Regions from separate parts of the Arthrobacter sp. CG_A4 genome, predicted to be linked through region 1. Evidence: riboswitches for the same ligand, from Rfam matches in the RefSeq annotation. Region 1 holds a riboswitch; each other region holds the start of a gene.

Region 1 (3,266 bases):
AATCCCGGCGGAGCACGCCGCGGCGGCTGACCGCCGTCCTGGTGTTGTACCGGGGCCTGATGTAGCGATTCAGCAGAATCACCGACGGCCGGCCTAGGATGTCGGTTGGCCCGACGACGGGATCGTCGCCTTCGGCCACGACGCTGGCCTTCCCAGTCAGCACAAGAACCAGCGCCCGGCGGAAAGTGACTACCGCCAGCGGTTCATATCCAGCATTCAGAACGAGAGTGCGCATCCGCATACCTCTTAACGGCCGCACCCGCCAGGGGCACAAGGGCCGGCTGCCCTGTGCATGGTCGGGCTATGGATCGACACCACAAGAGTAAACACGCGAGTGCCGGATCACCGAATTTCCATAGCCGGTGCTCACCCGTGTCGGCTGAAATTCATGCTCCGGCAACGCAAAGGACCCCTGCCGGGAGGGCAGGGGTCCTTTGGTGTCGCTGGAAGGGGTTGTCTTAGCCGCCGACGCGGATGAAGACCGGGCCGGAGCCGACGTTGACGCTTTGCAGAGAGGTGGTTCCGCCATTCCAGCCGCCGTGGACGGCCTTGCCGCCGCCGACGTAGACAGCGATATGCGCCACACCCGCGCCGCCGTTCTGGTAGTAGGCGAGATCGCCCGGCTGTGCCTCAGCGGCGCTCACCGTGCGGCCGAGGGACAGGTACCCTGCCGGCCAGCCGTGGTAGTTGATGCCGGCGGCAGCCAGTGAGTTCGTGACCAGCCTGGTGCAGTCCTGCCCGACGCCGAGCTGGGCGTAGGCAGCGGACGCGATGGTGGAACCCATGCCGCTGGCAACGCCGGCCGCAGCCGGTGCGGAAGCCGGTGCAGCGGCGACGGTGTTAGTGCCGACGGTCTTGACAGTGGCGGTCTTGGTCGCGGCGGTGCTGGTGCTGGCGGCCCGGGTGGCGGTCGGAGTTTCCTGGACCTTGACGACGGGCTTAGGGGCCTCGATAACCGGAGCGGCAGTGGTCGTGACGGCCGGCTTCTCGTAGGAGATCGCAATCGTGGAAGCAGCCGAGATGGCTGCCGGAGCTGCCGACTGGACTTCGAGCGTGGAAGCGGAGGTGGATTCGCGCTGAACGTTGGTCTCAGCAGCGTTGGCTGCAATACCGCTGGTCAGAACCAGACCGGAAGCGGCAGCGATAACTGCAGCCTGGCGGCCCATGCCTCCGGCATTGTGGCCGACAGTCTTGGCAATGACGGCCAGCGAGTTGGTCTTGGTGACCTCGGCGCGGTGGCGTGCGTTTGCACTAGTAGTCATTAAGTTCTCTCTTTCGTGATCCTTGGACTGCGCTTTTCAGGCGCAATCTGAGGACGCTCCGGCATCTTGGGGGTACGCCGGATCGCCCCGAATGGGTTACTTAGCGAAGGGTGTACTGCGAAGATGCGCCAAAAACGGCCACGGAATGCAGGTGCGTAGATTGCAGTCCGGAATCAGCAGAGGTTGAGCCGGCGGTGTGGGATCCGTTGCGGGCGCCGGCAAGGGCAGCACGATAGGTGGATTCCGGCGGGCTCGTAAGAGATGCACAAGCGCTGTAAAGCGCAGCATTGCGGCGTGAAGACACGAAAAGAAGCCTCTCCCAATGCCTGCGAGGTGAGCTGTCGGATTCGGATGGGAGTCACCCGGCCGCGCTGCTTCCTGGGAAGCTTTGCGACTTAACCCCAAGGTCTTCTTGCGAAGACCAAAATTGGTTCCCCCGCCCCTGCCAGACGATGTCATGCGGACGGACCTTGAGCGGTGGCAGAGCTAGGCAATCCACTCAAGAGCGCCAACTTCGGAAAAGTTGGCGTACCTCATACGGTACAGCAATTGGGGTTCAATGTCACATTCAGATCACGGCGCGTCACAGAAATGCGAGAGTGACCCATCGGCTTGGCTAGAGCCAGCCGGTGGGGTCGACAACTTCTCCGTTAACCATGACCTCGAAGTGGAGGTGGCAGCCGGTGGAGGCCCCGGTGGTCCCGGCCATCGCCACGGCATCGCCGCGGGAGACCTGCTGCCCGACGCGGACGCTCGAGGAGCTGAGGTGGTTGTAGGTGGTCTCCAGTCCGTTGCCGTGGTCGATCACCACGCGGTTTCCGCCACCGTAAGGGTGCCATCCGGCAAACGTCACGGTGCCACTTGCGGCGGCGTTGACTGCTGTTCCGCACTGGGCCGCGAAGTCCTGACCGCGGTGGAACTCGCCGGAACCGCCGGTAATGGGGCTGACACGCAGCCCGAAGGGCGACACGGAATCCATCCGCTCCAGCGGTGCACCAAGGCTTCCCGAAGACGCAGCACGCGTGATGGCGCCAGCGGCTTGGGCGCTCAGTAACTGCTTAAGCTTCCCGTCCGGATCGCCCTGCGTGGTGACGGCACTGCGGTTAAATTCAATCTTGGCGGCGGCAGGCGCAGTGACATCCGGCTGTGCCGCGGCGGAGGCCTCGGCAGAGGCTGAACTGACGGGCGGGCCGGCGTTGGTGACCGCGACCGGACCGGTCGCGGGGACGGTAACCGTCAGGACCAGACCTGTGGCGGCCAAGGCAATACCGGCCTTCTGCCCAACGCCGCTGGCGGCGGCGAAGTCGGTGACCTGCCGGAACGGGCTGCGCCGGCCCCGGCGTTCATCGCGGTGCGCGTCGCGCGGACGGTCGGCCAATGCGGCGACGGCCGGACGTGGCTCCGGGGCGGGACCGGCCGCACGACGGCGGCCCCTGGCGGTCTGGGTGGTCAAAAAGTAGTTCCTCTCTGGAGAGCCTGCGGAGTTAGCTGTCGGATTCGGGTCAGAGATCTAAGACCCGGTCCGCCGTAAGCAAGCACCCAGACACAAAGAGGTCCAATAAAGTCCCTCACTGGAGTGTGCTTGCCGCTGGCGGACTTCACCCCAAGGCTGTGTTGAAACAGCCGGAAGTGGTTCCCCCGCCCCTGCCAGAAGGTGACTCTGTTACTGATCCGCTGGCAGAGCTCGGCTTCGAATCAGATAACGCTTTGGTATCGGTACTGGTCATCAACTATAGGCGATGAAGCCGCCCAGTGATAAATCCGTTATCGGCGGTTGTGCATAACTCGTGGGTCATCCCACGAGTTATGACCCGGAGATGTGACCCGGGAGGTGTCAGCCGACGGTAACAAAAACGTGGGCAGCGACCTCGGGCGGCAACTCAAGGGCACCTTCGATCTCCGGCACCCGGACCGAGATGTATTCCCCGACGCGTTCCAGCGAAACCCGGGCACCGGGACGGATCCCTCCCTCGTCGAGCTGGACCAGCAGTTCCGGCTCCACCT
Region 2 (3,266 bases), on a different contig from region 1:
GTGCAGTCCTGCCGCTCCGCCGGGCCGGAGCGTACGCTGGTGCGGTAGCCCTCAGCCCATTGAAGGAGCCCAGCGGTGCGCAAAGTCATCCTCATGACGCAGATGTCCCTGGACGGGTACATCGAGGGTCCGGGCCGGGACCTCAGCTGGCACATGGTCGACGACGAACTGCACCAACACTTCAATGATGAGCTCCGGACCATGGGAGCGTTCCTCGACGGCCGCGTCACCTATGAATTGATGGCGGAGTTCTGGCCGACGGCGGACGCGGACCCGTTGAACCCGGCGCCCATGGTCGAGTTCTCCCGGATCTGGCGGGACATGCCCAAGATCGTCTACTCCAGGACCCTGGCGACGGCCGGTTGGAATACCGCAGTGGTGCGGGACGTCGTCGTCGAGGAGGTCGCGAAGCTCAAGGAAGAATCCGGCGGGGACCTCGCGCTCGGCGGCGCCGATCTTGCGGCGTCCTTCCGGCGGCTCGGCCTGATCGATGAATTCCGGATCTACGTCCACCCGGTCCTGATCGGACGGGGCAAACCACTCTTCCAGGAGACGGATGCGGTGACGAAGCTCCGACTGCTGGAGACGCGCACGTTCGGCAACGGCGTCGTGCTGCTTCGGTACCAAGGCTGATTGGCTGGCCCGGGCGTATGCAAGGCCGGCGGGCACGGGCATGTGAAAGACCGGTTGATCAGCTGCCCCCAAGGCAACCGATCAACCGGCCTTTCTACGTTTTCCCGCCAGTGTCGCGGGTGGCATCACCTAGTTGCCGGAGGTGTTACTAAACGCCGGCACGCACGAACGTCACGGGGCCGGTGGCGGTGAGCCAGGACAGCGGGTGAACCACAGTCTGGTTCGCGCCGTTCATCCCGCTGCTGAGCACCTGGCCGTTGCCGACGTAGATTCCGATATGTCCCGACTGGACCACCATGTCGCCCGGCTGGGCATCCCCCACCACTTTGCCGTAGTTCATGAACTGCATCGGGCCGAGGTCGCCGACAGAGATTCCGGCTGCGCCAAGGGCCTTCTCAACCAAGGCGGTGCAATCCTGTGTCATGCCCAGTTGGCCGTAAGCGGCGGAGACCATGGTGGCATTGACGCCGCCGGCCGCCGGGGCAGCGGCGGGAGCGGCCGGCGCTGCCTGGACCTTCACCGCGGCCTTGGCGGCCGGGGCAGCGACGGGTGCCTTGACCGCCGGGGCAGCAACGGGTGCCTTGACCGCCGGGGCAGCAACGGACGCCTTGACTACCGGGGCAGCTACCGGCTTGGGCTGTTCGATCACCGGGGCAGGGGCGGTCGCCACTGCCGGGCGCTCGAAGGTGATCTGTACTTTGGAATCCGCGAGGACGGGTGCGCCCACCTGGCCCCCGACGTCGACGGACGACGCCGGCGCGGAGTCGCGCTGGACGGGGGCCTCGGCGGCGTTGGCGGCCATGGCACTGCTGAGCACCAGGCCGGACGCCGCTGCAATCACTGCAGCCTGGCGGCCGAATGTACCTCCCTTGGAGGACAGGAATACGGAACGGCGTTGGCTGCGAAGGTCAGTGCTTTTTGGCAAAAAAGTATTGCTGGAAGTCATGTGCGTAGCCTCTCCCAATGCCTGCGAGGTGAGCTGTCGGATTCGGATGGGAGGCACCCGGCCGCACTCTGGCCCTGACATCGGACTGTGCGGCTTCACCCCAAGACCTGCGTAAAGCCAGGTCAATAAATGGGTTCCCCGTCTCTGCCGGACGTTGCTGCGAGGTATCCCCGTGGCCGCGGCAGAGTTAGGCAATCGGCTGGGGAGCGCCCGTTTCTAAGCAACAGGCACCCAATAACGGTAACGGCATGATCACGGAATGTCACATCGAGGTAACGGCGGGAGTAGTTTGGGGCAGCTCTTCGCCCCGCAGGACGCGGCCCCCGGCATAGAATGGTGCCATCAGCGGACCCATCAGCGGAGGCCAAAAATGAGCAGCCCCGACTTCGCCAGGCACTGTGTCGCCATCTGCCAGTTGAGCTATCAGCCGCAGAAGGACTTCAATGTCAACACCGAGCTGCTGGTCCTGGAAAATGGGGAAGTCCACGCGTCCACCTGGGACGCAGAGCCCCGCAACGGCGGCTTTGACGTCTTCGTCCTGAATGACCGCGTTGACGCTGCCGGCTTCATGGTGGTGACCGATTGGGAGTTTCTGGACGGTAAAGCCTACGCCGTGGTGGAGCGCCGGGCTCCCGCATAGCACCGTCGTTCGTGGCGGAGCGGGACCCCTGTAGACCGCAGCTTCCGTCGGCTAGGGTTTGACCCCATAGCCAATTCTCGGCTTGGGGGTACCAATGAAAGCCTGGCGTCTGATGATGTCGCTGCCGCAACCGGTGAAGGGGTTCCTGGTGGTCTACCTGATCGCCTTCGCTGTGGTCTTCGTCTCTGTGGCGGTCATGTCTTTAACCGGTCAGGGCACCACAAACCCGGTCGTGCAGTGGGGGGTGGGCGTGCTGGGTCTCACCGCGGTCATACTGGGGCTGGTGCTGGCCTTCAATTTCCGCGGATCGGCTCGCGCCTACGCCGCGATGATGAAGGCCTATAAACCCATGGGGGTGGACTACACCGCGTCGTTTTTCGCAACGCCGATAGCCATCCGAATCTTCGGCGCGCTGTTTGCCGCGATCGGGATCTCGTTCGCCGTGACGTCCGCGATCTTAGCCATGTCCCTCTCCTGAGGCCGCCTGTCTGCCGGGGGTGCGGGCGGCAGCCCCAACCACTGTGATGCGGCCGCCTGCCTGGCTGACTATGGAATGCGCGACGACGGCTGCCGGGGTGGACGCACCGCCCGGCTCTGTGCGGCCGCTCGCAGCCCGCCCAGCCTAGACTGGGGGCAACGGGTCCTTTGAACGAAAGCGAAATCCGTGACCATTCACCGCACGCTGGCCCTCGCCGCCGCACTCCCGGCGCTCCTTTTCGGGGTGGCCGCCTGTGCGCCGCCGGCGGCCACTGAGACGACCGCCACTGAGACGACGGCCGGCACTCGCGCACCGGAAGCCGCCGCGGGCTTCGGCGTGGATAACGCGGGGGCCCGCGAGCGAATCGCCCGGTCCGGACTCGCCCTCCTGGCGGCCGAGGGCAACGTGGAGCATTTCCACGCCCACCTGGATCTGATCAAGGACGCGACGCCAGTGCCGGTGCCGGCGAACATCGGCATCTCACTGGGGCAGGATGGAAAACCGGACGGTATTTCCGCCCTGCACACGCACGACACAAGCGGTGTCATCCACATCGAATCGCCCACGGC
Region 3 (3,266 bases), on a different contig from region 1:
CGCCGGGGACAGCGAGATACTGGGGGTGCTCACACCCAACGTCGGCCCCGTGGACCGCGTTCTCTCCGCTGGTGCGTACCGGCTCACTGCCGCCCGGGCCCCTTCCGGCGACGTCATAGTAACCGGGCTGCCGCTCGCCGAGAAGCAGAACACCCTGGCCTCGCTGGTGTGGACCATGGTGGTGGTCTCCGCCGGCGGTCTCGTACTGATCGGCCTCGCCGGCACGGCCCTGATCCGCCGGACCATGAAGCCGCTCGAACAGCTGTCCGGAGTGGCCACCCAGGTCTCCCGCCTACCGCTCGACGCCGGCGAGGTGGCACTCGCCGTGCGGGTTCCGGCGTCGGCGGCGCATCCCGGCACGGAAGTGGGAAGCGTTGGCTTTGCGCTGAACCAGATGCTGGACAACGTCTCCAACGCCCTTGAATCGCGGCAGCAAAGCGAAATGAAGGTGCGCCAGTTTGTGTCCGATGCCTCGCATGAGCTGCGCACCCCGCTGACCGCCATCCGCGGCTACACCGAGCTGATGCGGATGACCGAACACTTCACGCCGGACGGGGAGAACTCCCTGGCGCGGGTGCAGAGCCAGTCCCAGCGGATGACCACGCTGGTGGAAGACCTGCTGCTGCTGGCGCGCCTGGACGAGGGCCGGCCGCTCAAGTTCAGCGACGTCGACCTCACCCGGCTGGCGATCGAGACGGTCAGCGACGAGAAGGTCATGGCCCCGGACCACCTCTGGCAGCTGGAGCTCCCGGAAGAGCCGGTGGTGGTCCGCGGCGACGCGACCGCACTGCACCAGGTGCTGGCGAATCTGCTGTCCAACGCGCGCAAGCACACCGGCCCCGGTACAGCGGTGGTCACCGGAGTGGCGCGGCTCGCCGACGGGAGCGCCGTGGTGACGGTAACGGACAACGGCAGCGGGATCGCCCCCGAGTTTGTCGGCCGGATCTTCTCGCGCTTCGCCCGGGCCGACGCCGCCCGCAAAAACCCGGCAGTCACGACGGCCGCACATGCCGCCACCGGGGCCTCCGGCAGCCCGGGGGTGCCGGGTGCGACGGCAGCGACGGCGGCGACGGGCGCGACGGGTCCGACGGGCGCCCCGGCGATGCCGGGTGCGACGGCGGCGACGGGTCCGACGGTGGCTGAACCCACGGCCGAGGGGACCAGCGGGCTGGGGCTCTCCATTGTGCAGTCGATTGTGGAGGCGCACGGCGGGACTGTCGAGGTCATCTCCCGGCCGGGCCGCACGGAGTTCACCGTCCGGCTTCCCGCTGGTCCGCCGAGCCCGCCGAGCCCGCCGCTTCGACGGTTCCCTGCCGGCTAGACGACACTTAGCGTCGAACCCGCCGGGAACCATCGAAGCGGGGCTCAGGCTAGGCCGCGGAAGCACAAGGCGACGCACCGCCGTCGCCCTGCTTGTTACCGAAATGTGACATTTGTTTCCGGCTCCTGTACCGTTTTTAGGGTGCGGCCGCCACAGGGCCGCGCATCCGGACGGACGCCAAACTCTGCCGCTTCCCGGATTCCGCTCGACCAGGCAGAGGCGGGGAACCCAGAGTTCCCGGACATTCTGCATCTTTGCACCCTTGGGGTGAAGCCGACACGTGAGATTCCGTGCGGCCGGATATCGCATCCGAACCCGACAGCTAACTCCGCAGGCGTTGAGAGGCGATCATGACTGAATTCAAAGTACCAACGCGCCACAAGAGCGCCCAGCAGGCAACCCGTTCGACGGCTTCGCGCCACCGCGCGGCGGACACCAATCCCGCGTCAACCCGGTCCCGGTTCACCGCGAGCCTCGGATCCACCGGCCGTCGCGCCGCCCTCGTTGCCACCACCTGCGCGGTGCTCGTCGGGATCGGGGCTGCCGGGCAGGCCGCCGAGACCGCCAACCGCAACGCCAGCGCCGGCAGTTCCAGCGGGGCTTCGGCCACCACCGCCGACCCGCTGACGCACCTGGACTTCGAACGTGTCCGCGTCGATTCGCAGTCGGCCCTTCCCGACACCGCCAGTCTCGCGCCCCAGACCGAAGAGGTGAAGCCCGCTGAAGTCCCCGCCGCCGCGGCTCCCGCACCCGAGCCTGCTCCGGCACCCGCACCCGCACCCGCACCCGAGCCTGCTCCGGCACCCGCACCCGCACCTGAGCCCGCACCGGCACCGGCACCGGCACCGGCCAAGCCCGTTGCTGTCGACGACCCTGCCGGCGCGCAGGCCTACGCTGCCGCGCAACTGGGAACTTACGGCTGGGCTCCCAGCGAGATGCAGTGCCTTCAGACGCTGTGGACGAAGGAATCCGATTGGAAGACCACCGCCACGAACCCCAGCAGCGGGGCATACGGTGTGGTCCAGTCCCTGCCGGCCGAGAAGATGGCCAGCGCTGGCCCGGACTACCGGACGAACTACCGGACCCAGATCAACTGGGGCCTGAACTACGTCAAGGAGCGCTATGGCTCCCCCTGCGGCGCCCTGAACTTCCACTACGCCAACAACTGGTACTAGACAGCCGGCACGGCCAGCCTGAAGCACGGCCAGGCGAGGAGCCCCGGATCCACAGGATCCAGTCCATGCGGTTCAGGTGAGGCCGCGCCGGTGTTTTCCGGAACCCCCCGGAACCCCCCAGCCGCCTCCGGCGCCAGTTTCGCCGACGGCGGGCTTAGCCTGCCACGCCGTAGAGGCGGTCGCCGGCGTCGCCCAGACCCGGGACGATGTAAGACTTTTCGTTGAGCTTCTCGTCGATGGAGGCGAGGACGATGGTCACGTTGGCGTCGGCAAGCTCCTCTTCCAGCTTGGCCAGGCCCTCCGGGGCGGCCAGCAGGCAGATGCAGGTGACGTCGGAGGCGCCGCGCTTAAAGAGGAACTTGATGGCCTCCCGCAAGGTGCCGCCGGTTGCAAGCATCGGGTCCAGCACGAAGATCTGCCGGTCCGTGAGGTTCTCGGGGAGTCGCTCGGCGTAGGTGATGATGTCAAGGGTTTCTTCATCCCGGGCCATGCCCAGGAAGCCAACCTCGGCGGTCGGGACCAGCTTGGTCATACCCTCGAGCATGCCGAGCCCGGCGCGCAGGATAGGGACCACCAGCGGGGTGGGCTTGGTGAAGGCGGTGCCGATCGTGATGCTGACCGGCGTCTCGATGGTCACCGGCTCGGTGCGGACGTCGCGGGTCGCCTCGTAGGCGAGGAGCGTAACGAGTTCCTCGGTGAGCTGGCGGAAGACCGGGGAAGGGGTGTTCTTGTCCCGCAGAACGGTGAGCTTATGGGCGACCAGCGGGTGG

The links. Region 1 has a riboswitch for cyclic di-AMP ahead of RCH07_RS11185 (NlpC/P60 family protein). Riboswitches for the same ligand answer to the same signal wherever they lie in the genome.
Region 2: linked by a shared signal. The riboswitch ahead of RCH07_RS17595 (NlpC/P60 family protein) and the one ahead of RCH07_RS11185 (NlpC/P60 family protein) in region 1 are both predicted to bind cyclic di-AMP.
Region 3: linked by a shared signal. The riboswitch ahead of RCH07_RS12610 (hypothetical protein) and the one ahead of RCH07_RS11185 (NlpC/P60 family protein) in region 1 are both predicted to bind cyclic di-AMP.

What each region holds. Positions count from the first base shown of each region.
Region 1 covers NZ_JAXCID010000023.1:7,274-10,539, forward strand. Annotated here, with positions in the region: gene RCH07_RS11180 (HNH endonuclease) at 1-235, opposite strand, end outside; gene RCH07_RS11185 (NlpC/P60 family protein) at 459-1,262, opposite strand; cyclic di-AMP (ydaO/yuaA leader) riboswitch at 1,572-1,741, opposite strand; gene RCH07_RS11190 (M23 family metallopeptidase) at 1,879-2,715, opposite strand; cyclic di-AMP (ydaO/yuaA leader) riboswitch at 2,721-2,932, opposite strand; gene RCH07_RS11195 (metal-dependent transcriptional regulator) at 3,097-3,266, opposite strand, start outside.
Region 2 covers NZ_JAXCID010000056.1:16,257-19,522, forward strand. Annotated here, with positions in the region: gene RCH07_RS17590 (dihydrofolate reductase family protein) at 76-633, shown strand; gene RCH07_RS17595 (NlpC/P60 family protein) at 782-1,579, opposite strand; cyclic di-AMP (ydaO/yuaA leader) riboswitch at 1,588-1,773, opposite strand; gene RCH07_RS17600 (hypothetical protein) at 1,950-2,219, shown strand; gene RCH07_RS17605 (hypothetical protein) at 2,314-2,697, shown strand; gene RCH07_RS17610 (hypothetical protein) at 2,884-3,266, shown strand, end outside.
Region 3 covers NZ_JAXCID010000028.1:13,879-17,144, forward strand. Annotated here, with positions in the region: gene RCH07_RS12605 (sensor histidine kinase) at 1-1,321, shown strand, start outside; cyclic di-AMP (ydaO/yuaA leader) riboswitch at 1,514-1,673, shown strand; gene RCH07_RS12610 (hypothetical protein) at 1,672-2,496, shown strand; gene upp (uracil phosphoribosyltransferase) at 2,651-3,266, opposite strand, start outside.